2 regions of the Streptomyces longisporus genome follow, and region 2 is predicted to be linked to the other one. Evidence: riboswitches for the same ligand, from Rfam matches in the RefSeq annotation. Region 2 holds a riboswitch; the other holds the start of a gene.
What was found. A riboswitch is a leader RNA that binds a small molecule or an ion and turns the genes downstream of it on or off. The one in region 2 is predicted to bind glycine.

Region 1 (15,556 bases), on a different contig from region 2:
GACGGCTTCGAGATGTCCCCGGGGGTGTGGGTGGCCGAGGGTGCCGAGGTGCATCCCGATGCCGTGCTGCGCGGCCCGCTCTACATCGGCGACTACGCCAAGGTCGAATCCGGCGCCGAAATTCGTGAGCACACCGTCGTCGGCTCGAACGTCGTGGTGAAGAGCGGTGCGTTTCTGCACAAGGCCGTTGTGCACGACAACGTGTACGTGGGGCAGCACAGCAATCTGCGTGGCTGCGTCGTCGGAAAGAACACCGACATCATGCGGGCCGCTCGAATCGAGGACGGCGCGGTCATCGGCGATGAGTGCCTCATCGGTGAAGAATCGATCGTTCAGGGCAATGTGCGGGTCTACCCGTTCAAGACCATCGAGGCCGGCGCCTTCGTCAACACCTCGGTCATCTGGGAGTCCAGGGGGCAGGCGCATCTGTTCGGTGCTCGCGGGGTGTCCGGCATCCTGAACGTGGAGATCACGCCCGAGCTCGCGGTGCGTCTGGCCGGCGCCTATGCGACGACCCTGAAGAAGGGCTCCACTGTCACCACCGCCCGCGACCACTCCCGTGGTGCCCGTGCGCTGAAGCGGGCGGTCATCTCCGCCCTGCAGGCCAGTGCCATCGACGTACGGGACCTGGAGAACGTACCGCTGCCCGTCGCCCGGCAGCAGACGGCGCGGGGCAGCGCCGGCGGGATCATGATCCGCACCACGCCCGGGGTGCCGGACTCCGTGGACATCATGTTCTTCGACGGGAACGGCGCCGATCTCTCGCAGGGCAGCCAGCGAAAGCTGGACCGGGTGTTCGCGCGGCAGGAGTACCGGCGCGCGTTCCCCGGGGAGATCGGAGATCTGCACTTCCCTGCCAGCGTCTTCGACTCGTACACCGGCTCGCTGTTGCGCAATGTCGACACGACCGGGATCAGCGAGTCCGGGCTCAAGGTCGTCGTCGACGCGTCGAACGGCAGCGCCGGGCTTGTCCTGCCCAGCTTGCTGGGCAAGCTCGGTGTGGACTCGCTGACCATCAATCCCGGGCTCGACGAGTCGCGGCCCACGGAGTCCGCCGATGTGCGGCGGTCGGGGCTGGTGCGGCTCGGTGAGATCGTGGCGTCGTCGCGGGCCGCTTTCGGGGTGCGGTTCGACCCGGTGGGCGAGCGGTTGTCGCTGGTCGACGAGAAGGGGCGGATCGTCGAGGACGACCGGGCGCTGCTCGTCATGCTGGATCTGGTGGCGGCGGAGCGGCGCAGTGGGCGAGTGGCGCTGCCGGTGACCACGACGAGGATCGCCGAGCAGGTCGCGGCGTACCACGGGACGCAGGTGGAGTGGACGACGACCTCGCCCGACGACCTGACCAGGGTCGGAGGCGACGACTCGACCATCTTCGGCGGTGACGGCAAGGGCGGCTTCATCGTCCCGGAGTTCAGCAGCGTCTTCGACGGTACGGCGGCCTTCGTACGGTTGATCGGGCTGGTGGCGCGGACGCAGCTCACCCTCAGCCAGATCGACGCCCGGATTCCGCGGGCACACGTCCTCAAGCGGGATCTTGCGACTCCCTGGGCCGTCAAGGGACTTGTGATGCGGCGTGTGGTCGAGGCGGCCGGAGACCGCTTCGTGGACACCACCGACGGTGTGCGGGTGGTGGAGACGGACGGGCGCTGGGTGATGGTGCTGCCCGACCCGGCCGAGGCGGTCACCCACCTGTGGGCGGAGGGGCCGGACGACGCCTCAGCCCAGGCCCTGCTCGACGAATGGTCGGCGGTCGTGGACAGCGCCGGCCGCTGAAAAACGCAGCACACGCGCGTGCCGGACAGGTGTCCCCAAGGGGGCCCGTCCGGCACGCCGGTGGGGCCATTCGGAGGTAGTGGTCGCGACATGCGACGATGTGCGGCATGCCGCAGCAGCCCCCCGTTCGGAGCACACCCACGCGACCCTCGCGTCCGGACGCTTCCATGTCGCTGCTCACCAACGTCATGGACCACAGCCTGGACGACGGCTACGCCGAGGCGGCCGCCAGGAAGAAGGCCGCGGGCGACGGCGCTCTGCCGAAGACCCTTCGGGCCAGGCTCGGCCTGGCCGCCGGGCTGGTGCTCGCGGCCCTCGTCGTGACCGTAGGAGCGGCACAGGCTCGGGTGGCGGCTCCCGTCGTCGCCAAGGAGCGCGAGGAACTGATCAATCGCATCGACCGGGAGACCACGACGGCGGACAAGCTGGAAGGCTCCGTCGACAAGCTGCGCGACGAGGTGAGCGCGCGCCAGCGGGAGGCTCTCAAGAAGAGCGGCAGTGGAGATCAGTCGGAGCTGGTGGGGATTTTGTCGGGCGCCGTCGAAGTGCACGGCCCCGGCGTGAAACTGGTCGTGAACGACGCCAAGGAAGCAACCAGCGGTGGCAACGGCAATCCGCGCGAGACCTCGGACTTCTCCGACACCGGTCGAGTGCGGGACCGCGACATGCAGCGTGTGGTCAACGGGCTGTGGGAGTCGGGGGCCGAGGCCGTTTCGATCAATGGGCAGCGACTGACGGCGCTTTCGGCGATCAGGGCCGCCGGGGACGCGATACTGGTCGACAACAAGCCGCTGGTTCCCCCTTATACGGTGCTGGCCGTGGGGAACGGCAAGCAGCTGAGCAGCAGGTTCCAGAACAGCGCCGACGGGCTGTATCTGCACGCCCTGCAGGAGACCTACGGCATCCGGACCAGCATCTCCGTGGAAGGCGACCTCCGGCTGCCTGCCGCACCGAGTGTGATCGTACGTACAGCACAGCCGACAACCGAGAAGACTGAGAAGGGCACATCGTGATCGCCGTACTGGGCCTCGTAGTGGGAGTCGTGGCCGGCCTGTTGGTCCGGCCTGAGGTTCCGGCGGTCGTCGAGCCTTACCTGCCGATCGCCGTCGTCGCGGCGCTCGACGCCGTCTTCGGTGGACTTCGGGCCATGCTCGACGGGATCTTCGACGACAAGGTCTTCGTGGTGTCGTTCCTGTCCAATGTGGTCGTTGCCGCGTTGATCGTGTTCCTGGGTGACAAGTTGGGTGTGGGCGCCCAGCTGTCCACCGGTGTCGTCGTGGTCCTCGGGATCCGCATCTTCTCGAACGCCGCGGCGATCCGCCGGCACGTGTTCCGGGCGTGAGGCCGATGAGCGACAACGAAGAGACGCCGGAGAACAGGCTGCGCAAGGAACTTCCGGAGGAGGTTCCCGCGCCGGAGCCCGACGTGACGGCGGCAGCTCCCGAGGAGAAGCAGCCCTCTGAGGAGAAGCAGCCCTCTCTCACCGGGCGGCAGCGGCTGGTGCAGGGCCTGTGGCCGCCGCGCCTGACCCGCGCCCAACTCATCGTCGCCGTCCTGCTGTTCGGCCTCGGCTTCGGCCTGGCCGTCCAGGTGGCATCGAACAGCAACAGCGACAGCGCCCTGCGCGGCGCGCGTCAGGAAGATCTCGTTCGCATCCTGGATGAACTCGACGCCCGTACCCAGCGTCTTGAGGACGAGAAGCAGGGACTGGAGAAGCAGCGCGACGAGCTGGAGAACAGCTCCAACCAGGCCGAGGAGGCCCGCAAGCAGACCGTCGAGAAGGAGAAGCAACTCGGCATCCTGGCGGGCACGGTGGCCGCACAGGGGCCCGGCATCACGATGACCATCGAGGACACGAAGGGGACGGTCCAGGCGGACATGCTGCTCGACGCGATCCAGGAGCTGCGTGCGGCCGGGGCCGAGGCGATCCAGGTGAACGACGTACGTGTCGTCGCCAATACCTACCTCACCGACTCGGGCAAGAGCGTGAGCGTCGACGGGAACAAGATCAACGCTCCCTATCGTTTCAAGGTCATCGGCAAGCCGGCGGACCTCGAACCGGCGCTCAACATCCCTGGAGGCGTGGTGCAGACTCTTGAGAAGGAGCAGGCCACCGTTGCCGTCGAGCGGTCGAACAAGATCATTGTGGACGCCTTGCGAGCTGCGAAGCGGCCTGACTACGCTCGGTCGTCCTCCCAGTGAACAGGCGGTGCATGGCCGACGTCCGGCGGGGGCATGAGGTTGCGGGGGGTCGGCGCACCGAATGGTGGTGCGTGGTGGAAACTGTCTGGTGGATACGGACGTTGTGAGGATGTCCGGGTCGGCCGGTGTATGCAATCAGGGTTCGTCCTGCCCCACGGGCGGGTCTGTTTCGGTCAAGGGGAATCGCCCGTGAAGTTGTTTGCGAAGTTGTTCGGCAAGAGCGCGCGAGAGGGTAGCGACAACGCGACCGCTCGGCATCGCGCACAGCCCGATGCAGAGGGCCAGCGCCCACTGTTCCGGGACCAGGTCCCTGGGCCGGGTGGTGACATTCCCGGAGGTCAGGGCGCGCCGTCTGTTGACCCTGCGCAGTCCGGCGGCATAGGTTTCGGGCAACCGTCAACCTCAAGTACGGGTGGAGGGTTTTCCCCTATGTCGGCCCTGGTGTGTACGAGGTGCGGTAACCGCAACGCGGAGAACAGCCGCTTCTGCTCCAACTGTGGCGCCCCGCTGCGGGCCGGCGGCGCGGCCGAGCGGCCGTCCGAGACGACGTCGACGATCTCGATTTCCGGCATCGAGGCCTACGACGCCGAGGTCACCGGTCAGACGCAGATGCCGGCGCTCTCTCCCGAGGCGCAGGCGGCCGTCGACGCGCTGCCGCTCGGCTCCGCGCTTCTGGTCGTGCGCCGCGGTCCGAACTCGGGCAGCCGCTTCCTGCTGGACGGCGACCTGACCACGGCCGGGCGTCATCCGCAGAGCGACATCTTCCTGGACGACGTGACGGTCTCGCGCCGGCACGTGGAGTTCCGCCGTGGTGCGGACGGCTCGTTCACGGTGGCCGACGTGGGCAGTCTGAACGGCACATACGTCAACCGCGAGCGGATCGACCAGGTCGCTCTGAACAACGGTGACGAGGTGCAGATCGGAAAGTACCGGCTGGTCTTCTACGCAAGCCAGCGGGGCTACTGACCCTTCCCCCAGACCCCCTCCGGGGCACCCCAAGGGAATGTCCATGCTTCGAACACCGAGCGGCGGTGCCGGGCACGGCACCGCCGGCACGGACAGCGGTCTGATGAGCATCGGCACGGTGCTGAACGTGCTGCGCGACGAGTTCCCCGAAGTCACCATCTCCAAGATCCGTTTCCTGGAGTCGGAGGGGCTCATCGAGCCGCAGCGCACCCCGTCGGGGTATCGCAAGTTCAGCGCGGACGACGTCGAGCGCCTCAGCCATGTGCTGAGGATGCAGCGGGACCACTATCTGCCCCTCAAGGTGATCCGGGAGCATCTGGACGCCGTGGAGCGCGGTGAGGCGGCCCCGCTGCCCGTCGTGGGACGCCAGCGGGACGGCGAGTCCCTCCTCGAGGCGCCCGAGGGGCCCACAGCGGCTCGGATCGGGCGGGCCGAGCTGCTCGCGGCCGCCGGGATCGGCGAGCGGGAACTCGAGGAGTGGGAATCGTACGGCCTGGTGGCGCCGCTGCCGGACGGGGCGTACGACGCGGAGACGGTGACCGTGGCATCGCTCGTCGTGGAGCTCGGGCAGTTCGGCATCGAACCGCGGCACCTCAGGGCCATGAAAGCCGCCGCCGAGCGTGAGGCGGGGCTGGTGGAGCAGGTGGTTGCCCCGCTGAAACGCCACCGCAATCCGCAGACCAGGGCGCATGCCGAGGCGCGTACGAAGGAGCTGGCGGCGCTCACGGTGAAGCTGCACGCCGCCCTTGTGCAGATCGCGCTCGGTGTGCGACTGCCCTGAGTCCGGCGCGTTCGCGGAGGCCGGATCGGCCTCCCGTTCTCGGCTCGACTACCCAAACGTCCCGGGCAGGTCCTAGGGTTGCTGTGTGAACGAGCTCGATGTCGTAGGTGTCCGGGTCGAAATGCCCTCCAACCAACCGATCGTGCTCCTGCGTGAAGTGGGAGGCGACCGTTACCTCCCCATCTGGATCGGGCCGGGGGAGGCGACCGCCATTGCCTTCGCCCAGCAGGGCATGGCCCCCGCACGACCGCTGACCCACGACCTGTTCAAGGACGTGCTGGAGGCCGTCGGTCAGGAGCTGACCGAAGTGCGCATCACGGATCTGCGGGAGGGCGTCTTCTACGCGGAGCTGGTCTTCGCCAGCGGGGTCGAAGTCAGTGCCCGTCCGTCCGACGCCATAGCGCTGGCCCTGCGCACCGGAACGCCGATCTACGGCAGCGACGGTGTGCTCGACGACGCAGGCATCGCGATTCCGGATGAGCAGGAGGACGAGGTGGAGAAGTTCCGCGAGTTCCTCGACCAGATCTCGCCGGAGGACTTCGGGACAAGCAGCCAGTGAGTCTCGAACGCCGGCAAGTGCCAACGGCGAGTGAGAGCGTCCTGCGGCCCCCTCCGAGCGCATTCGGCTAGCCTTTCCCCGCGGTGGGGTGCGGGAAACCACTCTTAGGGTGATTATCACTCGGCGTGCCGAGTGTGGCGATCGTTGACGCACCCCTGGTGACTGCCTACCGTCGAGATGGCAGGTCAAGGACGGAGGTCGGCGTGAGAAGCAGCGGCGACGGTACGGCTGGGGGTGGCCCCGGACGCAGTCTCGGGGAGAGCGGTCCGTACCCTCCCCCAAGCTCTCAACTTCGTTCGAGGTGGGGGGACCCCCATACCGGCAGCGCGGCCGATCACGCTCCGCAGCGACCGGCGGCCGTGCCGAGCAGCGGAGGGGCGGCGTCCATGGCGTCCGAGCAGATCGGCTATCGCGGTCCGACGGCCTGCGCGGCCGCCGGCATCACCTACCGGCAACTGGACTACTGGGCCCGTACCGGGCTCGTCGAGCCGAGCGTGCGGCCCGCCTACGGCTCGGGCACGCAGCGGCTGTACAGCTTCCGGGACGTCGTCGTCCTGAAGATCGTCAAGCGGTTCCTGGACACCGGGGTGTCGCTGCAGAACATCCGTACCGCGGTGGTGCACCTGCGGGAGCGGGGCTTCCGGGACCTGGAGCGCATGACGCTGATGAGCGACGGCGCCACGGTCTACGAGTGCACCTCGCCCGACGAGGTCCATGCGCTGCTCCAGGGCGGCCAGGGCATCTTCGGCATCGCCGTCGGTGTGGTGTGGCGGGACGTCGACAGTGCGCTCTCGCAGCTGCACGGCGAGCGGATCGACACCGGTGAGACCCTGGTCGGGCACAACCCGGCGGACGAGCTGGCACGACGGCGGAACCGGGCGGTCTGACCGCGTTCTCTGCGGCTTCTGCCGAGCCCTTCGGCGGTCGTAGGGCGGCATTGTCAGTGGCGTAGGGCAGCATCGGAGATGTGAGAAACGCGCCCACGATCCTGCATCTCGACATGGATGCCTTCTACGCCTCGGCGGAGCAGGCATCCAAGCCGAGTCTGCGCGGGAAGGCCGTGATCGTGGGTGGGCTCGGGCCGCGCGGGGTGGTCGCCACCGCTTCGTACGAGGCGCGGGTCTTCGGGGTGCGGTCGGCGATGCCGATGGCACAGGCGCGGCGGCTGGCACCGAACGCCGCGTATCTGGTGCCGCGCTTCGGGTTCTACCGGTCGATCAGCGAGCAGGTCATGGGGCTGCTGCACTCGCTGTCGCCGCTGGTGGAGCCTCTGAGCCTGGATGAGGCCTTCGTGGACCTGGAGGCCGGGGAGGCGGCCTGGGACGCGGCGTCGGCGCGGCTGGTGGGGGAGAAGCTGCGCGCTGACATACGGGCGGACACGGGGCTCACCGGGTCAGTGGGCCTTGCCGCCTGCAAGATGCTCGCGAAGATCGCCTCCGAGGAGGCCAAGCCGAACGGGCTGGTGCTGGTCGAGCCCGGGACCGAGCGGGCCAAGCTCGGACCGATGTCGGTGCGGATGCTGCCAGGCGTGGGGCCGGCCACGGGGGACCATCTGCGGCGGGCCGGCATCACCACGGTCGACGAGATCGCCGAGGCCGGTGAGGACGAGCTCGTCCGGCTGCTGGGCAAGGCCCATGGGCATGCGTTGTACGCCATGGCGCTGGCGCACGACGACCGGCCCGTGGTGGCCGAGCGGGAGGCCAAGTCGGTATCGGTCGAGGACACGTACGACGTGGACATCCACGACCGGGTGAGGGTGGGGCTGGAGGTGCAGCGGCTGGCCGACCGGTGTGTTCGGCGGCTGCGAGGTGCGGGTCTTTCGGGGCGGACCATCGTGCTGAAGGTACGGCGCTACGACTTCTCGACGCTGACGCGTTCCGAGACGTTGCGCGGGCCCACGGACGATCCGGGGGTGGTGCGCGAGGCCGCCGCCCGGCTGCTGGATTCGGTGGACACGACGGGGGGTGTGCGATTGCTGGGGGTCGGGGTGAGCGGGCTGGCCGACTACACGCAGGAGGATCTGTTCGCGCAGGCCGCGGGGGACGGCGCGGAACATTTGGCGGACGAGGCGGACGAGGAGCCCGCCGAGGAGCAGAAGGCGACTGTGGAGCGGCGGTGGCCCGCCGGGCACGATGTGCGACATGTCGAGTTCGGGCACGGGTGGGTGCAGGGAAGCGGGCTCGGGCGGGTGACCGTGCGGTTCGAGACGCCGGATTCGGAGCCGGGGCGCGTGCGGACGTTTCGCACGGATGACCCGGACCTGGAGCCGGCGGACCCGTTGCCGTTGGTGGCGCAGAGACCCGGGGCCTCCGTGCACGGGGTCGGCGCCTGACCGGGGAGGGTGCTGATCCGCGCGGGGGCCGGGAGGGGTGGGCTAGGCGTCCGCGTCCTCCGTGCCGGCGAGCTTGCCGAAGTCGTGGTCCGGGAAGGGGGAAGGGGCGGGGATGTCCAGGCCGTAGTGGTGGTAGAGCTGGAGCTCCTGTTCGGGGGAGAGGTGGCGGCCGACGCCGAAGTCGGGGGCGTCCTTGATGAGGGACCGGTCGAAGGGGACGTGGAGGGTGCCCTCGATCAGTTCGCTGGGCTCCAGGGGGACGAAGGCGTCCCGGGAGAACAGACCGGTGCGTATGGCCGCCCACTCCGGCACGCCGGTCGCGTCGTCGAGGTAGACCTCGTCGATCGTGCCGAGCTTGGTGCCGTTGCGGTCGAACGCCTTGCGGCCGATCAGGTTGCGCGGATCGATGTCGGTCTGCACGGGCCCTCCACTTGGTCGCAACTCATCCGTAAGCACTACAAAAGAGCAGATTGGTGATGACGGCCACTCGAAGGATCGGATGGTGTGCTCGCTGGTAGGCTGACAGCGGCTGCTGACCCCGTGCGGGAGAGTCCTCCAGACATCATCGGAGGCGCCGAAGGAGCAAATCCTCCCCGGAATCTCTCAGGCCCACGTACCGCGCGGACGAGGTCACTCTGGAAAGCAGGGCGGGTGTCGATGGCTTCCGCTCTCACCGACGGTGAAAGCCGGGCGCCCTCGGGGGTTCCGGTGAAGCTCTCAGGTTGAGATGACAGAGGGGGAGGCCGTCCGGGTACCCGTGCCGTGGTGCCCCTCGAAGGTCGTGTCAGACCAGGAGGCCTCCGCAATGACCGCCCATCGCATTCCGCTCTCCGAGCTCGAACAGGGAATCCCGTTCGAGCAGCGCCATATAGGGCCTGATCATGAGGCGCGGGCCAAGATGCTCGCGCACGTCGGATACGGCTCGCTGGACGAGCTGACCGCCGCCGCGGTGCCCGATGTGATCAAGAACTCGGATGCCCTGGAGCTGCCGGGTGCGCGTACCGAGGCGGAGGTGCTGGCCGAGCTGCGGTCGCTCGCCGACCGGAACCAGGTGCTCGACTCCATGATCGGGCTCGGGTACTACGGGACCTTCACCCCTCCCGTCATCCTGCGCAATGTGATGGAGAATCCCGCCTGGTACACGGCCTACACGCCCTACCAGCCCGAGATCTCCCAGGGGCGGCTCGAGGCCCTGCTCAATTTCCAGACCATGGTCGCCGACCTGACCGGGCTGCCCACCTCCGGTGCCTCGCTGCTCGACGAGGGGACGGCCGCCGCCGAGGCGATGGCGCTGTCCCGGCGCATGGGGAGGAACAAGAAGGGCCTGTTCCTGATCGACGCGGACGTGCTGCCGCAGACCATTGCCGTGATCGAGACGCGTGCCGAGCCGACCGGTGTGGAGATCGTGGTCGCCGACCTCAGCGACGGCATTCCCGCCGAGGTCGCCGGGCGTGAGATCAATGGCGTGCTCGTCCAGTACCCCGGCGCCTCCGGTGCCGTACGCGATCTCAAGCCGGTCATCGACCAGGCGCACGAACTCGGTGCGCTCGTCACCGTCGCCGCCGATCTGCTGGCGCTGACGCTGCTGAAGTCGCCCGGGGAGCTCGGCGCGGACATCGCGGTCGGTACCACGCAGCGCTTCGGTGTCCCGATGGGCTTCGGCGGGCCGCACGCGGGCTACATGGCGGTGCACGAGAAGTTCGCGCGCAGCCTGCCCGGACGGCTGGTGGGCGTCTCCGTGGATGCGGACGGGCACAAGGCCTACCGGCTCGCGCTGCAGACGCGTGAGCAGCACATCCGGCGGGAGAAGGCCACCAGCAACATCTGCACGGCCCAGGTGCTGCTCGCCGTCATGGCGGGGATGTACGCCGTCTACCACGGGCCGGAGGGGCTCAAGGCGATCGCGCGGCGCACCCACCGGTACGCCACGATCCTTGCCGCGGGGCTTCAGGCCGGTGGTGTCGAGGTCGTGCACGGCTCCTACTTCGACACGCTCACCGTGCGGGTGCCGGGCCGCGCCACCGAGGTGGTGGCCGCCGCGCGGGAGAACGGAGTCAACCTTCACCTGGTCGACGCCGACCACCTGTCGATCGCCTGTGACGAGACCACCGCGCGGGCCCAACTCGGCGCCGTGTGGGCCGCTTTCGGGCTCGAGGGCGACATCGAGGCGCTGGACGCGGCGACCGAGGACCGTCTGCCCGCAGGACTGCTGCGCACCGACGACTACCTCACCCACCCGGTCTTCCAGGAGCACCGCTCCGAGACCGCGATGCTGCGCTACCTGCGCAGGCTTGCCGACCGTGACTACGCGCTCGACCGGGGCATGATCCCGCTGGGCTCCTGCACCATGAAGCTCAACGCGACCACCGAGATGGAGCCGGTCACCTGGCCCGAGTTCGGGCAGCTGCACCCCTTCGCGCCGGCCGAGCAGGCGCAGGGCTATCTCACGCTCATCCGTGAGCTGGAGGAGCGGCTCGCCGAGGTCACCGGGTACGACAAGGTGTCCCTGCAGCCCAACGCCGGATCGCAGGGCGAGCTGGCCGGACTGCTCGCGGTACGCGGCTATCACCGGGCCAACGGGGACGAGCAGCGGACCGTGTGTCTGATTCCGTCGTCCGCGCACGGTACGAACGCCGCCAGCGCCGTGATGGCCGGGATGAAGGTCGTCGTCGTGAAGACCGCCGAGGACGGCGAGATCGACGTCGAGGACCTGCGGGCGAAGATCGAGCAGTACCGCGACGAGCTGGCGGTCCTGATGATCACGTACCCCTCCACGCACGGTGTCTTCGAGGAGCACGTCGCCGACATCTGCGCGCAGGTGCACGAGGCCGGCGGGCAGGTGTACGTCGACGGTGCCAACCTCAACGCCCTTGTGGGGCTTGCCAAGCCGGGGCACTTCGGCGGTGACGTCTCGCACCTCAACCTGCACAAGACCTTCTGCATCCCGCACGGCGGCGGCGGGCCGGGCGTCGGGCCGGTCGGTGTGCGGGCGCACCTGGCGCCGTATCTGCCGAACCACCCGATGCAGCCGGCCGCAGGTCCGGCGACGGGTGTCGGGCCGATCTCCGCGGCCCCCTGGGGTTCCGCGGGCATCCTGCCGATCTCGTGGGCGTACGTCCGGCTCATGGGCGGCGAGGGGCTGAAGCGGGCCACGCAGGTGGCCGTGCTGAGCGCCAACTACATCGCCAAGCGGCTGGAGCCGCACTACCCCGTGCTCTACACCGGCCCGGGCGGGCTGGTCGCGCACGAGTGCATCATCGATCTGCGGCCGCTGACCAAGGCGACCGGCGTGAGCGTCGACGACGTCGCCAAGCGGCTCATCGACTACGGCTTCCACGCGCCGACGATGTCGTTCCCGGTGGCCGGCACGCTGATGATCGAGCCGACCGAGTCCGAGGACCTGATCGAGCTGGACCGGTTCTGCGAGGCGATGATCGCCATCCGTGCGGAGATCGAGAAGGTCGGGGCGGGCGAGTGGCCGGCCGAGGACAACCCGCTCCGGGGTGCGCCGCACACCGCCGCCGCGCTCGGTGGGGAGTGGGAGCACGCGTACTCGCGTGAGGAGGCCGTCTTCCCTGCCGGGGTGTCGGCCGCCGACAAGTACTGGCCGCCGGTGCGCCGGATCGACCAGGCCTTCGGCGACCGGAACCTGGTGTGCTCGTGCCCGCCGCTGGATGCGTACGACGACTGACGTAGTGGTCGTGAGGGGGCCCCGCTTCGGCGGGGCCCTTTCCCGTTACGCCGTCGCCAGTGAGATCTCCGTCGACTTGATCAGGGCCACGACGGGTGTGCCGGTGGTCAGGGCGAGGTCCGTGACGGCGTCCTTGGTGATCGCGGAGGTCAGTTCGCCGCCGTCGACGGCGACCTTCACGGATGCCATCGCACCGCCGGTGGCCACCGCGGTGACCGTGCCCGGCAGCTGGTTGCGGATGGACAGGCCCTCGACCGGGGCGGTGGCCAGGGAGACCTCGGTCGACTTCACCAGAGCGCGTACGGCGGTGCCCGCGGCGAGGCCGAGTTCCTCGGCGGACTCGAGGGTGATCGCGGCGGTGATCTCCTGGCCGCCGGTGAGGCGGACCTTGACGGTGGCCATGACCTCGCCGGGGGTGAGGGCGGTGACCGTGCCGGGGAGCTGGTTGCGGATGCTCAGGCTCATGGGGCTCATGGGGAACGCCTCGCAGGGGGTGGGGGATTGGGGGCTTTGTGCCCGGGCCCACCGTAGCCCCAGCGGGGTGTTATGCCGGGTACGCTCGTGTTTGCGTCGCCTTGGCCGTTGCCCGGACCGTGGCGCCCGGGTGCGGGTTCGCATGCGCCGGGGCTCGCCGTAGGGGAGTTGTTCCAGGATCAGGTGCGGTCGATGTGCACATTGGTCGACTTCACGCGCGCGGTGGCCTCCATGCCGACCTCGAGGCCGAGCTCCTCCACGGCCTCGCGGGTCAGCAGTGAGACCAGACGGTGCGGGCCGGCCTGGATCTCGACCTGGGCCGCCACGTCGCCGAGCTTGATCGCGGTGACGATGCCGGGGAAGGCGTTGCGGACCGAGGTGTAGGAGGTCTCCTCCTCGGCGCCGCCCGCCTTGGCGAGTTCCACGGAGAAGGCGGCCAGGTCCCGGCCGTCGATGAGGCGTCGGCCACCCTCGTCGCGGTGGGTCGCCACCCGGCCGGCGTCGGCCCAGCGGCGTGCGGTGTCCGGACTCACGCCGAGCAGTCGTGCGGCCTGGCCGATGGTGTAGCTCTGCATGCGGTCACGATAGGGCCGGGAACGGGCCCTGGTGGACGTGGGGCATGCGGGCCGGGACCGGGTCGTGGGGGTGCTGCGTGTCGTGGCCGGGGACGGTCGGCTGACCGGGAGGAGCTGGATGTGCGGGTGGCGGCGGCCTTGGCCGCCCGCACGCGCGAACTCGCCGTTCTGACGGTGCACCTGCCGGGATCGGCCGCGGAGGCCGCCGGCAAGGACGTCGACCGCATCGAGCAACGCGGCGCTTTCGCGTGGCGGGGGGCGAGGTGACGCTCGACTTCACCGACGCGGTGATCACGCACGGCACCCCGCAGATCGACGTCGGTGTGCGGCTCCGCCGCGGGGTGCCCCGATCTTCTGTTTACCGTCTGCCGCGCCGTCGTGGCTGGTCGCGCAGCTCCCCGCGCCCCTTCAGGGCGCCTTCGTGGCGCGGTCGTGCGGAGATCCCGGCCGTAGGAGCTGCTCGGGCGTCCTTCAGGGCGCCTGTGCCGCGGCGGAGCCAGGGGCTCAGCCCGTGTGGACCCGCGGCCTGCGGATGCGGTCCGGTTCTGCTTCGCGCAGGACCTCTCGGGTGACCGGGGCGACCTCGCCCTGGCCGAAGAGGAAGAAGCGCAGGAAGTTGGCGAAGGGGCTGCCCTCGGTCCACTCGAAGTAGATGTGCGGGGTGCACTGGGTGGTGTCGCGGACGTGCAGGAGCAGGGCGGCCAGTGCGTTCGGGATGGAGGAGGACTCCAGGGTCAGCACCCGGTAGCGGTCGTGCAGGACCTCGCCGCGCACCGTCAGGCCCGCTTCGAACTCGGAGGGGTCGACGACCGTGACCTCCACGAAGACGAAGTCCTCGCCGGGGATGTCGTTGTCGTTCTGGATCTGCTCGATCTTGTCGCGGTACTCGGCCTTGTCCCGCTGGTCCGGCTCGTTGGCGATGAAGCGGATCTTGCGGCTGGCCATGTCCCGGATGAAACGTTCCGCCATATCGTCCAGCGTCACGCTCGTCACCCGGAGCTCGAAGGCGCGGGCCAGCCGGGAGAGCAGGGAGACCAGGATGATGCCCGCGATGAAGCAGGCGCCGATCTTGACGCCGTCCGGGCGCTCGATGACGTTGGCGACGGTGACGTAGAGGAGGACCGCCGAGACGACTCCGAAGCCGATGGTCCAGCCCCGCTGCTGGGCACGGCGGGCGGCGATGGTCACCGCGATCGCGGCCGAGGACATCAGGACCAGCACGCCGGTGGCATACGCGCCGCCCTGGGCGTCGACGTCGGCGTTGAAGATCCAGGTGACCAGGAAGCCGATCAGGGTGAAGACGATCACCATCGGGCGCACGGCGCGGGCCCAGTGCGGTGCCATGCCGTAGCGGGGCAGATAGCGGGGCATCAGGTTGAGCAGACCGGCCATGGCGGAGGCGCCGGCGAACCACAGGATGGCGATGGTCGAGATGTCGTAGACCGTGCCGAAGGCGTTGCCCAGATACTCGTGCGAGAGGTAGGCGAGGGCGCGTCCGTTGGCCTGGCCGCCGGACTTGAACTCCTTCTCCGGGATCAGCACGGTGGTGATGAAGCTCGTCGCGATCAGGAACACGCTCATGATCAGAGCGGCGGCCGTGAGGAGCTTCTTCGTGTCGCGGATGCGGCCCTGCGGGTTCTCCTCGGTGTCGCCCGGGTCGCCCTGGACGTGCGGCATGACCGCGACGCCGGTCTCGAAGCCGGAGAGGCCGAGTGCCAGCTTGGGGAAGACCAGCAGGGAGACGCCGATCATGGCGAAGATGTTGCCGTGTTCCGTGGTCAGGGCACCGGCCCAGTCGGTGACGAGATGGCCCGCGGTGATCACGTGGTACATGCCCACGGCCACGACGACGACGTTGAGACCGAGGTAGACCACCACCAGCGCGACCGCGACGCCGATCGCCTCCAGGAAGCCCTTGAGGAACACCGCGCCGAGCAGGGCGACCAGGATGAGCGTGATCAGCATCTGCTGCCCGTGCAGGGCGCTGGTGAGGTGGGGGTTCTCGACGAGGTGGGTCGAGGCGTCCGCCGCCGACAGGGTGATGGTGATCAGGAAGTCGGTGGCGGCGAAACCGAGCAGGGTCAGGACGAACAGCTTGCCCTTCCAGAACGACAGCAGCCGCTCCAGCATCGCGATCGAGCCTTCGCCGCGCGGGCTCTCCTCGGCCACCCGGCGGTAGACCGGCAGCGCACCGGCGAGCGTC
Region 2 (15,556 bases):
CCAGTGGGTGTACGTCGAGTCGCCCTTGTCGTACGTCGAGACGAGACGGCCGTTGGAGACGGCGGTCAGCCCCTTCGGCGCCTTGATACGGATGTCGTACGTGGCCTTGTCGTCGGGGTGGTCGCTGGACGGGAACCAGGTGGAGGCGGCGTTGGGTTCGCAGGCGACGAAGACGCCGTCGGGGGTCTTCATCCAGCCGTAGTCGGAGCCGAAGACGATGGGGCCGTTGAGGGGTTCGGGGACGCCGCCGTAGGTGACGGTGACCTTGAAGGTGTGCCCCTTGGGGAGCACTCCCTTCGGCGTGATGCGCAGTTCGTCGCCGTCCCGGGTGAACCCGGCGCGTCTGCCGTTCACTTCGACCCCGGTGACCTCCAGCTTCTGCAGGTCCAGATCGAAGGAGGAGAGGGTCTGGGTGGCGCGGGCGGTGAGCGTCGTACGGCCGTCGAGGCGGTCGGTGTCCGGGTTGTACGCCACATCGAGGTCGTAGTGGCGGGCGTCGAAGCCGCCGTTGCCGAGATTCGGGAAGTAGGTGTCGCCGATGCCCGGGGCGCCCGGAGTGGGGGCGGAGGAAGCGGCGATGACAAGGAAAGAGGCCGCCGCGGTCGCGACGGCCCCTAAGCGTGCCGAACGGGAGAGTGCCATGAGTAGCCCCTTCGGTTCGTAGTCCGATCAGACGGATACGCCCGACTCTGCACTCCGCTGCATCGACATGGACATGACTTTGCCAAGTCGTCATGCGCTACTGGGAAGTTGACTCCTGTCCGACCCTGTGCCCCATCACGACCTCGCGGTCTACGGGCTTGGCGAGAGCTTTGCCAGAGACTTCATCGAGTAAAGCGCGAAGCTCAGTTCTTCCTCAATCCCGCGGCCTTTGATTGACCGGCCCCTGTCAAAATCCATAGGCTCGCTCGCGTCTTGACGGTTTCCGCTGAAGCGGGAACCGGACCACTTAAATGGGGGAAATTCCATGCGCAAGAGAGCAATGCTGGGCGCGCTCCTGATGGCCACGACTGCGCCGGTCGTGGCGGCGGCTGCACCGGCATCGGCCATGCCCAGGCAGTGCCCGGTGACCTACGGGGTGCTCATCACCTCCCACCAGGCCTACCGGCTCCCCGCGAGCGGCGCCTACTTCAAGGACGGCCCGGGCGGCACCATGACAGCCTCCGTGACCAGGGCCACCACCATCTCCTACAGCCTCTCCACCTCGCTGGAGGTCAGCGCGAGCTACCTGTTCGCCTCGGCCAAGGCCTCCGTGAGCGGCAGCATCACCAAGTCCGTGGCGGTCACCACCGGCCACACGTACTCGCACAACATCAGCTCCCACAAGTACGGCAACCTGCAGTACGGCTCCAACGGCTACAAGGTCGGCTGGGAGTCCAACCGCACCAACCCGAACTGCAGCACGACGGTTCTGGCGACGGGCACGGCGAAACTTCCGGCGACCTCGGTCGGTTGGCATTACTGGGAGACGAATTCCTGACCTGAAAAAGCTTGCCGACATACGACATGCCCCGGCAGTCCGTTCGGACTGCCGGGGCATTTCGCCTTGACGGATTTCGGTCTACTTCTCGCCGGCGGTTTCCGGATTGCCGGACTCGGCAGCGGGCGCCGCCTCCGCGGGCTCCTCCGCTGCCGCCTCGGCCTCGATCTCCGCGACCTCCGCCGCCACCGCCGCCGACGTCTCCGCCGACTCCGCGAGCACCTCGTCCGCGACCAGCTCGGCCGCCTCCTTGGCGATCGTCAGCAGGACGGTGTCCTGCGGGGCCTGGTCCTCGAAGTTCTCCGGGTGGTGGCAGGCGACCTGCTGGCCGGGCTTGAGCTCGACGAGCTTCGGCTCGGTCGTCTTGCAGATCTGCGTCGCCTTCCAGCACCGGGTGTGGAAGCGGCAGCCGCTCGGCGGGGAGATCGGCGAGGGCACGTCGCCCTTGAGCAGGATGCGCTCGCTCTTGGCGTTCTTGCGCCGCGGGTCCGGGATCGGCACCGCCGACATCAGCGCCTTGGTGTACGGGTGCATCGGCGCCCGGTACAGCGACTCGCGGTCGGCCAGCTCCACGATCTTGCCGAGGTACATCACCGCGATCCGGTCCGAGACGTGCCGGACGACGGAGAGGTCGTGCGCGATGATCACGTACGTCAGGCCCAGCTCCTGCTGGAGGTCGTCCAGCAGGTTGACGACCTGCGCCTGGATCGACACGTCCAGCGCGGAGACCGGCTCGTCCGCCACGACCAGCTTCGGGTTCAGGGCGAGCGCGCGGGCGATGCCGATGCGCTGGCGCTGACCGCCGGAGAACTCGTGCGGATAGCGGTTGTAGTGCTCGGGGTTGAGACCGACCACCGACAGCAGCCGCTGCACTTCCTTCTTGATGCCGCCCTCGGGCTCGACGCCCTGCAGCCGGAAGGGAGCGCCGACGATCGTGCCGATGGTGTGGCGCGGGTTCAGCGAGGAGTACGGGTCCTGGAAGATCATCTGCACATCGCGGCGCAGCGGACGCATGCCGCTCACCCCGAGGTGCGTGATGTCCTTGCCCTCGAACTCCACCTTGCCGCCGGTCGGTTCGAGTAGCCGGGTGATCAGCCGGCCCATCGTCGACTTGCCGCAGCCGGACTCGCCCACGACGCCGAGGGTCTCACCGGCCCTGACCTCGAAGTCGATGCCGTCGACCGCGTGCACGGCCCCGACCTGCCGCTGGAGCAGGCCCTTCTTGATCGGGAAGTGCTTCTGGAGCCCGGTCACCTTCAGCAGGGTCTCGCCGGGGGCGGCGTCCTTGGTGAGGGTGGCACCGTCGCTCTGCGCGGGAAGGGTCACGGCTGTGTCCTTAGGGTTCTCGCTCACAGCTTCGGCGCAATCTCTTCGGTCCAGATGCGTTCCCGCTGCTCCTGCGTCATGTGGCAGGCGGCCCAGTGCTGGCTGCCGACCTCGGTCAGCTCGGGGCGGACCGTGCGGGTGACGTTGTCCTTCGGGACGTCGGCGTACGGGCAGCGCGGGTTGAAGGCGCAGCCGGACGGGACGTTGATCAGGGAGGGCGGGGAGCCCTTCACCGGGATCAGGCGCTCCTGCTGCTCCCGGTCCAGGCGCGGCATCGAGCCGAGCAGGCCCCAGGTGTAGGGGTGGCGGGGCTCGTAGAACACCTTCTCCGCCGGACCCCGCTCGACGCAGCGGCCGCCGTACATCACCAGGATGTCGTCGGCGAGCTCGGCGACGACGCCCAGGTCGTGGGTGATGATGATGACCGCGGAGCCGAACTCCTTCTGCAGATCCCGGATCAGGTCGAGGATCTGCGCCTGGACGGTCACGTCCAGGGCGGTCGTCGGCTCGTCCGCGATGAGCAGCTCGGGGTTGTTGACCAGCGACATCGCGATCATCGCCCGCTGGCGCATACCGCCGGAGAACTCGTGCGGGTAGCTGTCCACCCGCTTGTCCGGCTGCGGAATGCCCACCCGGTCGAGCATCTCGACCGCGCGCTTCTTCGCGGTCTTCTTGTCGACGTTGTGGTGGATGCGGTACGCCTCCACGATCTGCTGGCCGATCGTGTAGTACGGGTGCAGCGCGGACAGCGGATCCTGGAAGATCATCGCCATCTGACGCCCGCGCAGCTTGCGCACCTCGTCCGGGTCGGCGGTCAGCAGCTCGGTGCCGTCCAGCCAGATCTCGCCGGAGATCTGCGCCTTGCGCTTGCCGTACTGGCCGGCCGTGTGCAGACCCATGATGCCGAGCGAGGTCACCGACTTCCCGGAACCCGACTCGCCCACGATGCCGAGGGTCTTGCCCTTCTCCAGCTTGAAGGAGAGCCCGTCGACGGACTTGACCAGGCCGTCGTCGGTCGGGAAGTGCACCTTCAGGTCGCGCACTTCGAGGAAGGAGGTCGGGGCGGGCGAGGTGCCCGTGGGCTCGCCCACGGCCGCTCCGCTCTTGCTCAGTTCCGTCATGCGAGCCTCACTCGGGGGTCGATCACGGCGTACAGGACGTCCACCACGAGGTTGGCGATCAGCACCGCGAGAGAAGTGATCAGGGTGACGCCCAGAATGATGGGCAGGTCCTGGTTCTTGATGGCGGTCAGCACCGCCTGGCCGAGGCCCGGCAGGCTGAACGTCGTCTCGGTCAGGATCGCGCCGCCGATGAGGGCGCCGAGGTCCATGCCGAGCATGGTCAGGATGGGCGTCATCGTGGAGCGCATGGCGTGCTTGCCGATGACGACCTGTTCCGTGAGGCCCTTCGCGCGGGCCGTGCGGATGTAGTCCTCGCCGAGGATCTCCAGCATGGTGGCGCGGGTGATCCGGGCGTACATCGCCGCATAGAGGAACGCGAGGGTGATCCAGGGCAGGATCATGCCGCCGAGGTAGCCGGACACGCTCTGACTGAGCGGCACGTACTTGCCGTCCATCCATTTCAGTCCGAAGACGAAGATGGCGGAGGCCAGCAGGCCGGTGAAGTAGATCGGCAGGGACACACCGCTGAGGGCGACGACCATGGCACCGCGGTCCCAGAGGCTGCCCCGCTTGAGCGCGGAGAGCACACCGGCCGCGACACCGAAGACCAGCCACAGGACGGCGGCACCGAGCGCGAGACCCAGGGTCACCGGGAAGCGGTCGGTCAGCACCGGCCAGACAGCCTGCTCGCTGCGGAAGGAGTAGCCGAAGCACGGCGCGGAGCAGTGGGTGATGTCGCCGCCGGCCGCGTAGGTGCGGCCCACGAAGATGCCCTTGAAGAAGTGCCAGACCTGGATGAAGATCGGGTCGCTCAGACCCAGCTTCGTCCGCACCGCTTCCACCGCCGCGGGGTCGGCCTGCTTGCCCACGAAGCTCGTGGCGATGTCCACGCCCGCCCACTTGGGGACGAGGAAGAAGATGCTGAAGACCACCAGGATGGTGACCACCAGCATCACTGCGGCGGCGAACAGCCGCCTGATGAGGTAAGCGAGCACAGCTAACGGCCCGCCGCGGGGCCGCGGGCCGCCGGAGGTCGTCCGGTGGCCCGCGGTCCCGCCGCGCCGGCCTTCACCTGCCTTTCGTGCCGTACGGCGGGTGTGCCGGGATTACTTCGAGGACTTCAGACCGATGTTGACGAAGTCGTAGTAGCCGCTGTACGCGTTCGTCGTGTACACGTTGCCGATCCGCGAGGAACGCCAGTTCAGGAGCCGCTCGAAGGTGAAGGGCAGGTAGTACGCGCCCTCGCTCACCTTGTGGTTGATCTCCGTGGCGATCTGCGTCTTCTTCGCCTCGTTCAGTTCACCGTTGTACTGGTCGAACAGACCGTCGATCGTCTTGTCCTTGATCAGGGCGTAGTTGTTGTTGCCGCTCTGCAGGATGTAGTGGCTGCTCCACAGCGGGATGCCGTAGCCCTGGACGGTCGGGAAGTCCGGGCCCCAGCCCATGATGATGATGCCGAGCTTCTTCTTCGCCACGTTCGACGGGGAGCCGATGATGCCGGCGCTCTGCGAGCCGTCGTACTGGTAGATGTCGGCCTGGATGCCGACCTGCTTCAGCGCCGCCTGCAGGGACGTGGCCGTGGCCACCTCCTGCGTCTTGTTGTTGCGGACGGCGATGGTGGTCTTGAAGCCGTTCGGCTGGCCGCAGGCCTTCAGCGCCTGCTTGGCCAGGGCGACGTTGCCGTTCTTGTTGGCACCGGCGATCTTGTACGGGTCGTACTTCTGGCCCTCGCCACCGGGGATCGACGGCGGGAGCATGTTGGTGCCGATGTCGCCACCGGCGATCGGGCCACCGCGCGCGGTCTGCAGCGACACGTGGTCGGCGGCGTAGATCACGGCCTTGCGGCAGTCGATGTTGTCGAACGGCTTGACGCTCTGCGGGAAGACCGCGTAGCGGATGAAGCCGGAGACCGGGTTGTCCAGGTTGTCCTTGTGCTGCTTCAGGGCGATGGTGCGGCCCTGCGGGCCGAGGCCCGTCTGGCTGGCGTCGATGTCGTAGTCGCCGTTGATCAGACGCTGGTCCATGTCGCTCTGGTTGGTGGAGATGTCCAGAGTGATCTTGTCCGGGTACGCCTTGCGGACCGGGTCCGAGGACGCCTTCCACTCGGTGTTGCGCACCAGCACCAGCGACTTGCCCGGGCTGTACGACTGGAACTTGTACGGGCCCGAGGAGAACGGCTTCAGGCCGTACTTGGACTTGGTGTCCATGTCCTGGCGGACCGGCGAGGCCGAGACCATCGCCAGCACCTGCTTGAAGTCGGAGTTCGCCTTGGGAAGGTGGAAGACGATCGTCTTGGCGTCGGGCGTGTCGATCGCCTTCAGGCCGAGCTTGTCCTTCGAGGTGTCCTTGTACGGGCCCTTGTAGGTGTTGTTGGGATCCAGCATCTGCTGCAGGTAGATCGGGCCGCCGGACAGGACGTCCTGCGCCCAGACGCGCTCGATGCCGTACTTGATGTCCTGGGAGGTGATCGGCTTGCCGTCCTCCCAGGTGATCCCGTCACGCAGGTGGAAGGTGTACGTCTTGCCGTCGGACGAGACCTGACCGGCGTCCGTGGCGAGGTCGGGGGTGACCTCGGCGCCCGCGGCGCCCGGCTCGGTCTTGTAGGTGAGCAGCTGACGGCTGTAGTAGCGCGCGAAGTCCCACATGAAGCCGTAGTAACCACGCGTGGTGTCCCACGAGTCGGCGTCCTGCGGGGTGACGAACTTCAGCGTGCCGCCCTTCTTGACCTGATCGGCCTGGGCAACCTTGTTGTTCGCCGCGTCGAAGCCGGCCGCACCCGTCTTCGAACCGCCGCTGTCGCTGCCGCCGCCGCACGCCGCCATGGTCAGCATGCCGGCGACCGCGGCAGCAGCGGCCAACGCCTGCTTGCGCCGCCCTGAGGTGCGTTGGGTAGTCACGATCTCGGTTCCTCCGGTTTTGATGAGAGACCCCGTGGGAGTGCTCACGGGACGCTTGGGGTACGGCAGTTCAGCGCGATCCCTTCGGGTCGAGCGCGTCCCGCACGCCGTCGCCGAAGAGGTTGAAGGCCAGAACGGTGATGAAGATCGCCACGCCGGGGACGACCATGTACATGGGGTCCGAGTCGTAGTAGTCGATCGCAGTCGAGAGCATCTGCCCCCAGGAGGACGTGGGGGGCTTGACGCCCACGCCCAGGAAGCTGAGTGCCGCCTCGGTGAGGATGTTGGTGGGGATCATCATCGTCGTGTAGACGATGATCGGGGCGACGAGGTTGGGCAGCAGTTCCTTGAACAGGATGTAGAACCGCCCGGCACCCAGCGATCGGGCCGCCTCGACGTACTCGCGCTCACGCAGCGAGAGCGTCTGGCCGCGCACCACGCGTCCGATGTAGGGCCAGCCGAAGAAGCCGATGACCAGGATCATCACGAACACGCGCACGCTGGAGCCGCTCAGACCGAGCATCTCGTTCGGCATGACGGAGACCAGCGCGATGATGAAGAGCAGCTGCGGGAAGGCCAGCAGGCCGTCCATGACGCGGCTGATGATCGAGTCGACCCAGCCGCCGAAGAAGCCGGCCAGGATGCCGAGGATCGTGCCGAGCACCACGGCGACGATCGCGGACAGGAAGCCGACCAGGAGCGAGATCCGGGCGCCGTAGAGGATGCGCGCGAAGATGTCGCGGCCGTTGACCGGCTCGACGCCCAGCCAGTGGTCGCCGCTGATGCCGCCGAGCGACCCCTTGGGGGTGCTGAACAGCGGGTCGATCAGGCTCTCGTGGTAGACGTCGGGGTCCTGCCCGTAGAGGCTGGTGATCACCGGTGCGAGCAGCGCCACCACGACGAGTACGAGCACGACGATGCCGCCTGTGAGGGCGAGTTTGTCCCTCTTCAGGCGCTCCCAGGCGATCCGGCCCAGGGAACGCCCCTGTACGGCCTTGTCGCCGGCGGTGGCGACCGCCGCTTCTTCGGCCGCGCTCGGGGCCGCTTCAGCGGTCGGCTCGTGCAATGGTGCCGTCATCTGGCAGGGACCCCTCTCAACCGGCGGTAGCCGGCCCGCACTTTGCCGCGGTGGCGGCGTGATCAGTCCGTCGTACACGGGGGCGAACCCCCCTGGAGCGGGAGTCTTCAACGCTTTGGCGATCTGTTGCCAGACTTGGCGGTGAAAGGATGCGTAAACGTGATGCGGGCTGGAGGGTTCCGTTATCCGGACACCGGGTAACGGGGGCCGGACAGGGATTATTTTGGACATACTCCACGGAAAAGGATCTTCCGGCCCGATCTACGCGCGCAGACCGACTCCCGGCCTGGTACGGACCAGGCCTGCGTCTCAGTATCCGCCATGCACCGGCGGGTACCCGTACCCGGCCGCCGGGGCCTGGGCCGGAGCGGCCGCGTGGGCCTCGCGGTCGTAGAACGGGCGGGCGCTCGCGCGCATCCACAGCGCGACGGGGTCGTACTCGTCCGACATCGCCACCGTCGACACCGGCAGTCCGTCCGGGACGGCGCCGATGGACTGCTGCATCATCGCCCGCACCGAGTCCACCGCGGGCGGACTGGTGTCGTACACGTCAAGGCCGATGGCGAGATACGGCGCCCCGAGCGCCGGCTGCACCCAGGCGCGGCGCAGCGAGCGGACGGCCGGGGTGCGGTGGGCGTTCTGCACGAGCAGGGCGTAGAACTGCGGGATCTCGATCGCGGGTTCCGACATCCGCAGCGGGCCCGCCGCCTGGCGCTCCAGACCGGTGGCGATACGGCGAAGGTCGAGCCAGGGGATGCCCACGCCACCGCCCGGGGCGTGCGGATTGAGCCAGAGGCCGAAGTGGTCGGGATACAGGGTCCGGGCGACGTCCAGCCCGTCGACCACTTCGTACGATCTGTTCCAGCCGCTGGCCGAGAGTTCCTGGGCGGAGGTGACGCACGGGGCGTAGCCGTAGCCGTCGACCTCCATGTTTCCGTACTGGGCGTCCGGGGAGCCCGCCTGGCCGTGCCACAGGAGCATCCAGACCTGGCCGGAGCCGGGGGTCGCGAGTGCGCGGAGGAGTGCCTCGTAGGCGTCGTAGCGCCCTGGCGTCACCTGGCGCAGCATGTTCTCGACCGTCCCGGTCGTGGTGCCGCTGGCGCTCACGTGTGTGCCCCTTCTCATGGTTGCCCCGCGTATGCCATCAGCTTAAGCGCCCAGTAGCTCGGGACTTGTTGGTCGTGGGCGAGTGCGGGTGCGTTGTGGCTGGTCGCTCCCCCACTCTCGGCTTCGCTCGAGCGGGGGGACCCCCATCGCGGCGGAGCCGCATGTCGATACTGCCCCGCCCCCCTCAAAAGGGCGCTCCTAGTACCCCTGCTGATAGAAGGGCCGGACGTTTTCTCTCATCCAGGTCGCCACCGGGTCGTCCGTCACGTCCAGGAGGACCAGGTTGACGGGCCACGGGGTGGGGGTTCTGGTGATGGCCCGGCTCAGGGCCTCCAGGGGGAGGGCTCTGATGTCCCCCTCCCGCTGGGAGAGTTCGACGCCCACGAACATCACCGGGTCCGCCGTCTCGATGGCGGCGAGGCAGCGGCGGGCGGTGACGACCACGCCCGTCCCGGCGAACTCGGCGGAGGCCGCGGCGAGGAAGTCGACCGGGTCGTCCTGCCAGTCCGGCTCGAAGAGCTTGACCCGGCCGCCGGAGGCGGGGCCGTCCAGCGGAGTGCGGCCCACGCGGCAGAGTTCGGCGACGGCGGGCGGCGGGAGCGGGATGCCGACCACGCCGTCCGGGTTCACGGCGAGGCCGACCTGCGGGGGCAGGCCGCGGGCGAACTCGACGGCCGGGGCGATCGTGTACGACATGTGCGAGCCGACCACCTGCCGGAACTGCTCCTCGGAGCTGAAGACCGGCACATAGGCCTGGCCCTCGATCTCCAGCGTGGGCAGGTCGAGGGGGCCGCTGTTCAGGTCGCCGCCGTTCGGCAGCGGCACCCAGACGAAGCTGCGGCCGAGCACCTCCAGGATCCGGCCGCCCGCCGAGGGGATGCCGAGGGAGGCCGACAGCACCTCCTCCAGCTCGTTGCCGGGCCATCCGCCGTGCGGATGGGGGTGCGCCTGCAAGGGAAAGTCCGCGGGAAGATCCGCTGCGAAGTCCATCTGTGTCCGACCGCCTGCTGAGAACCACTGCTGTGGCTGGAAAGGCTAGCGGGTGGGAGGGACAAAGGGGTTGGGCCGTGCGTCACCCCGTGAAACCGATCCTGCGCAGGACGTCCGCGGCGTCCCGGTCCAGGAGCACCGCCGAGCCGACTCCCTCCGGCAGGTCGCCCCGCTCGACCGCGCGGATCAGCCGGGCCGCTGCCGTGCGGTGGCGCAGGAAGGCGTAGCGCGAGACGCCGCGGCCGCGCTCGCGCTGGCCCTGAAGGGCCGTGCCGGGCGTGACGTCGAGCAGCAGCAGATGCAGGGTGCCGCCGCGGCGCCGGGCCTCGCGGGCCAGCCAGCCGCGCACCCAGGCCTGCGTACCGCAGTCGTGCACGACGACCCCTTCGCCGCTGCGCAGGGCGCGGCGCAGCGCGGCGTAGTGGGCGAGGCGGACGAGGGGCCGGTAGAGCGCATAGGGCAGGAAGCGGGGCGCGCGGGCCTCCCAGCGGTCGCGGGCGTCCTGGGAGTCGATGCGGATGCCACGGACCGCGCGCTCCATCAGCGTGGACTTGCCGCTGCCCGGCAGGCCGGTGACCACCACCAGGTCACGGGGGCCGAAGAGCAGCGCGTGCGGGCTGTGCCCCGAGCGGTCGCGCAGGTCGCGGACCACGGGTGCGGGGCAGGCACCGCAGACATCCTTGGCCGGGGCCGCGGGCTGATGGGGCAGCGCTACGGCCGAGGTCGTGGCGTACACCGTGGTCCTGTTCACCGTGATCGTCCTTCCTGGGGGTCAGGAAAGCTTCTCCCCGCTCTTTGTAAAGGGAAGGTAATGCACGGCTTCTCGCAGTTGTGTTCGGTTCCGGCCACAGCCCCGTCACAAAGAGGAGGCGCGAAGAGGAGGTGCCAAGGAGGAGGGGGCGCGTGCAATGATGTGCGCGCAACTGCATACAGGCCGTTTGAATCCGCGCGGGAGAGTCCCGGCAGCAGAGTCTGCCGGGCGCCGAAGGAGCAAGTCCCTCCCTTGAATCTCTCAGGCCCCGTTACCGCGCGGGCGAGGCACATCTGAAAAGCGGGCCACCGGATCCGGTGGCCCCACCCAAGGTGCAAGCCATGACTTCATGGCGAACCTCTCAGGTTCCGATGACAGATGGGGAGGAACGACCTCGCCCGTCATGCACTCTGCCTGGGAGACGACCGTCCGATGAGCAGCACCGAACCCCGTCACACCGCGCTCGATGCCCTGCATCGCTCGCTCGGCGCGACGATGACCGACTTCGCCGGCTGGGACATGCCCCTGCGCTACGGCTCCGAGCGCGACGAGCACCTCGCCGTGCGGACGAAGGCCGGGCTCTTCGATCTCTCCCACATGGGCGAGATCACCGTCACCGGCCCGCAGGCCGCACAGCTCCTGAACTTCGCCCTGGTCGGCAACATCGCCTCCGTCGGTGTCGGCCGGGCCCGCTACACGATGATCTGCCGGGCCGACGGCGGCATCCTCGACGACCTGATCGTCTACCGGCTCGGCGAGACCGAATACCTGGTCGTCGCCAACGCCTCCAACGCCCAGGTGGTGCTGGACGCGCTGGTGGAGCGTTCGGCCGGCTTCGACGCCGAGGTGCGCGACGACCGGGACGACTACGCGCTGATCGCCGTGCAGGGCCCCGAGTCCCCCGGCATCCTCGGGTCTCTCACCGACGCCGACCTCGACGGCCTGAAGTACTACGCCGGCCTGCCCGGCACCGTCGCCGGCGTCCCCGCCCTCATCGCGCGCACCGGCTACACCGGCGAGGACGGCTTCGAGCTGTTCGTCGCCCCCGCTGACGCCGAGAAGCTGTGGCAGGCGCTGACCGACGCCGGAGCGCCCGTCGGGCTGGCGCCCTGCGGGCTGTCCTGCCGGGACACCCTGCGTCTGGAGGCGGGCATGCCGCTGTACGGGCATGAACTGTCCACCTCGCTCACGCCGTTCGACGCCGGGCTCGGCCGGGTGGTGAAGTTCGAGAAGGAGGGCGACTTCGTGGGGCGCGAGGCGCTCCAGGAGGCGGCCGCCAGGGCTGCGGAGAACCCGCCGCGCGTCCTCGTCGGCCTGGTCGCCGAGGGCCGTCGGGTCCCGCGCGCCGGGTACCCGGTCGTCGCGGGCGGCGAGGTGATCGGCGAGGTCACCTCCGGGGCCCCCTCGCCCACGCTGGGCAAGCCGATCGCGATGGCGTACGTCGACGCGGCGCATGCGGCGCCGGGCACCGAGGGTGTCGGCGTGGACATCCGGGGCAGTCACGAGCCGTACGAGGTCGTGGCGCTGCCCTTCTACAAGCGGCAGAAGTAGACACTGACCGAGACTGGGCGAGGCGGGCTGGTCCCCGGACGTGACCCCGCGCACATTTTCGCTGCTCACATGCGTTTTCCGGACTCCCTCATTCATCAGCACTCCACCGCGTACAGGAGAATTCAGGCCATGAGCAACCCCCAGCAGCTGCGTTACAGCAAGGAGCACGAGTGGCTGTCGGCCGCCGAGGACGGCGTCTCGACGGTCGGCATCACGGAGTTCGCGGCCAACGCGCTCGGCGATGTCGTCTACGCCCAGCTTCCCGAGGTGGGCTCCGCCGTGACCGCGGGCGAGACCTGCGGCGAGCTGGAGTCGACCAAGTCGGTCAGCGACCTGTACTCCCCCGTCACCGGTGAGGTCACCGAGATCAACGAGGACGTGGTGAACGACCCGTCCCTGGTCAACTCGGCCCCCTTCGAGGGCGGTTGGCTCTTCAAGGTCCGCGTCACCGAGGAGCCGGCCGACCTGCTCTCCGCCGACGAGTACACCGCCCAGAACGCCGGCTGAGGAGCCGTAGACGCATGTCCGTACTGAACACGCCCCTGCATGAGCTCGACCCGGAGATCGCCGCCGCGGTCGACGCCGAGCTGCACCGCCAGCAGTCCACCCTCGAGATGATCGCCTCGGAGAACTTCGCGCCGCTGGCGGTGATGGAGGCCCAGGGCTCGGTCCTGACCAACAAGTACGCCGAGGGCTACCCGGGCCGGCGCTACTACGGCGGCTGCGAGCACGTGGACGTCGCCGAGCAGATCGCCATCGACCGGCTCAAGGAGCTGTTCGGCGCCGAGTACGCCAACGTGCAGCCGCACTCGGGTGCCTCCGCCAACCAGGCCGCGCTGTTCGCGCTGGCCCAGCCCGGCGACACCATCCTGGGCCTGGACCTGGCGCACGGCGGCCATCTCACCCACGGGATGCGGCTGAACTTCTCCGGCAAGCAGTTCAACGTGGTCGCCTACCACGTGGACGACTCCGGCCTGGTCGACATGGCCGAGCTGGAGCGGCTGGCCAAGGAGCACCGTCCCAAGGTGATCATCGCGGGCTGGTCGGCCTACCCCAGGCAGCTGGACTTCGCCGAGTTCCGGCGGATCGCGGACGAGGTCGGCGCCTACCTGTGGGTGGACATGGCGCACTTCGCCGGCCTGGTGGCCGCCGGGCTGCACCCCAACCCGGTCGAGCACGCGGACGTGGTCACCTCCACCACCCACAAGACGCTGGGCGGCCCGCGCGGCGGGATCATCCTTGCGAGGAAGGACTTCGCGAAGAAGCTCAACTCGTCCGTCTTCCCCGGCTTCCAGGGCGGTCCGCTGGAGCATGTGATCGCGGCGAAGGCGGTCTCCTTCAAGGTCGCCGCGAGCGAGGAGTTCAAGGAGCGCCAGCGGCGTACGGTGGAGGGTGCGCGCATCCTGGCCGAGCGGCTGACCGCGGGCGACGCCCGCGAGGCCGGGGTGAACGTGCTGTCCGGCGGCACCGACGTGCACCTGATCCTGGTCGACCTGCGCCACTCCGAGCTGGACGGGCAGCAGGCCGAGGACCGTCTGCACGAGGTCGGCATCACGGTCAACCGCAACGCCGTCCCCAACGACCCGCGCCCGCCCATGGTCACCTCGGGTCTGCGGATCGGCACCCCGGCCCTGGCCACCCGCGGCTTCACCGCCGAGGACTTCGCCGAGGTCGCGGACGTCATCGCCGAGGCGCTCAAGCCGTCCTACGACGTCGAGGCGCTCAAGGCCCGGGTCAAGGCGCTCGCCGACAAGCACCCGCTGTACCCCGGCCTGAACAAGTAGTTCCCCGGTGGGGGCACCCGACGACGTGTGCCCCCGCCCTTTTCGGAGGAGTTCCCGTGGCCATCTCGGTCTTCGACCTGTTCTCGATCGGCATAGGCCCGTCGAGCTCCCACACGGTGGGACCGATGCGCGCGGCCCGCATGTTCGCCCGCCGCCTGCGCAACGAGGAGCTGCTGGGCTCCGTCGCGTCCGTACGATCCGAGCTGTACGGCTCCCTGGGCGCGACCGGCCACGGCCACGGCACCCCGAAGGCGGTGCTGCTCGGCCTGGAGGGCGCCTCGCCGCGGACGGTGGACGTGGAGACGGCGGACGAGCGGGTGGCGGAGATCACGTCGTCCGGCCGGATCCGGCTCCTCGGCGAGCACGAGATCCCGTTCTCCTTCGACGACGACCTGAAACTCCACCGCCGCAAGGCCCTCCCGTACCACGCGAACGGCATGACCCTGTGGGCGTACGACGCCTCGGGTACGGAGCTGCTGTCGAAGACGTACTACTCGGTGGGCGGCGGCTTCGTCGTCGACGAGGACGCCGTCGGCCAGGACCGCATCAAGCTGGACGACACCGTGCTGAAGTACCCCTTCCGCACGGGCGACGAGCTGTTGCGCCTGACGAAGGAGACGGGTCTGTCGATCTCCGCCCTGATGCTGGAGAACGAGCGGGCCTGGCGCACCGAGGACGAGATCCGCTCGGGGCTCCTGGACATCTGGCGGGTGATGCAGGCGTGCGTGTCCCGCGGCATGTCCCGCGAGGGCATCCTGCCCGGCGGTCTGAAGGTGCGTCGCCGGGCCGCCGTCTCCGCCCGCCAACTGCGCGCCGAGGGCGACCCGTTGGCGCACGCCATGGAGTGGATCACGCTCTATGCGATGGCCGTGAACGAGGAGAACGCGGCGGGCGGCCGCGTGGTCACCGCCCCCACGAACGGCGCCGCGGGCATCATCCCGGCCGTTCTGCACTACTACATCAACTTCGTGCCGGGCGCCGACGAGGACGGAGTCGTCCGCTTCCTCCTCGCGGCGGGCGCCATCGGCATGCTCTTCAAGGAAAACGCGTCCATCTCCGGCGCCGAGGTCGGCTGCCAGGGCGAGGTCGGCTCCGCCTGCTCGATGGCGGCGGGCGCGCTCGCGGAGGTGCTCGGCGGCTCCCCCGAACAGGTCGAGAACGCAGCCGAGATCGGCATGGAACACAACCTCGGCCTCACCTGCGACCCCGTCGGCGGCCTGGTCCAGATCCCCTGCATCGAGCGCAACGGCATGGCCGCGGTGAAGGCGGTCACGGCGGCGAAGATGGCGATGCGCGGCGACGGCTCCCACAAGGTGTCCCTGGACAAGGTCATCAAGACGATGAAGGACACCGGCGCGGACATGAGCGTGAAGTACAAGGAGACGGCACGGGGCGGGCTCGCGGTGAACATCATCGAGTGCTGAGGAAGCAGGCCCCGACCAGCTCGTTCGCGTCTTTCGGTGCTGTTTCG

Region 1: another riboswitch for glycine. It lies ahead of gcvP (aminomethyl-transferring glycine dehydrogenase); the one in region 2 lies ahead of gcvT (glycine cleavage system aminomethyltransferase GcvT).

What each region holds. Positions count from the first base shown of each region.
Region 1 covers NZ_BAAASG010000022.1:1,619-17,174, forward strand. Annotated here, with positions in the region: gene ABD355_RS36295 (sugar phosphate nucleotidyltransferase) at 1-1,773, shown strand, start outside; gene ABD355_RS36300 (DUF881 domain-containing protein) at 1,872-2,786, shown strand; gene ABD355_RS36305 (small basic family protein) at 2,783-3,115, shown strand; gene ABD355_RS36310 (DUF881 domain-containing protein) at 3,121-3,975, shown strand; gene ABD355_RS36315 (zinc-ribbon and FHA domain-containing protein) at 4,105-4,941, shown strand; gene ftsR (transcriptional regulator FtsR) at 4,985-5,722, shown strand; gene ABD355_RS36325 (bifunctional nuclease family protein) at 5,808-6,281, shown strand; gene ABD355_RS36330 (MerR family transcriptional regulator) at 6,485-7,168, shown strand; gene ABD355_RS36335 (DNA polymerase IV) at 7,249-8,613, shown strand; gene ABD355_RS36340 (PRC-barrel domain-containing protein) at 8,656-9,033, opposite strand; glycine riboswitch at 9,147-9,242, shown strand; gene gcvP (aminomethyl-transferring glycine dehydrogenase) at 9,419-12,304, shown strand; gene ABD355_RS36350 (TOBE domain-containing protein) at 12,350-12,769, opposite strand; gene ABD355_RS36355 (TOBE domain-containing protein) at 12,958-13,353, opposite strand; gene ABD355_RS36360 (hypothetical protein) at 13,480-13,620, shown strand; gene ABD355_RS36365 (APC family permease) at 13,858-15,556, opposite strand, start outside.
Region 2 covers NZ_BAAASG010000017.1:290,297-305,852, forward strand. Annotated here, with positions in the region: gene ABD355_RS35095 (M1 family metallopeptidase) at 1-642, opposite strand, end outside; gene ABD355_RS35100 (hypothetical protein) at 968-1,480, shown strand; gene ABD355_RS35105 (ABC transporter ATP-binding protein) at 1,562-2,806, opposite strand; gene ABD355_RS35110 (ABC transporter ATP-binding protein) at 2,830-3,927, opposite strand; gene ABD355_RS35115 (ABC transporter permease) at 3,924-4,922, opposite strand; gene ABD355_RS35120 (ABC transporter substrate-binding protein) at 5,034-6,824, opposite strand; gene ABD355_RS35125 (ABC transporter permease) at 6,895-7,902, opposite strand; gene ABD355_RS35130 (enhanced serine sensitivity protein SseB C-terminal domain-containing protein) at 8,212-9,009, opposite strand; gene ABD355_RS35135 (enhanced serine sensitivity protein SseB) at 9,208-9,999, opposite strand; gene ABD355_RS35140 (AAA family ATPase) at 10,082-10,750, opposite strand; glycine riboswitch at 10,939-11,037, shown strand; glycine riboswitch at 11,038-11,138, shown strand; gene gcvT (glycine cleavage system aminomethyltransferase GcvT) at 11,183-12,301, shown strand; gene gcvH (glycine cleavage system protein GcvH) at 12,431-12,808, shown strand; gene glyA (serine hydroxymethyltransferase) at 12,823-14,085, shown strand; gene ABD355_RS35160 (L-serine ammonia-lyase) at 14,142-15,509, shown strand.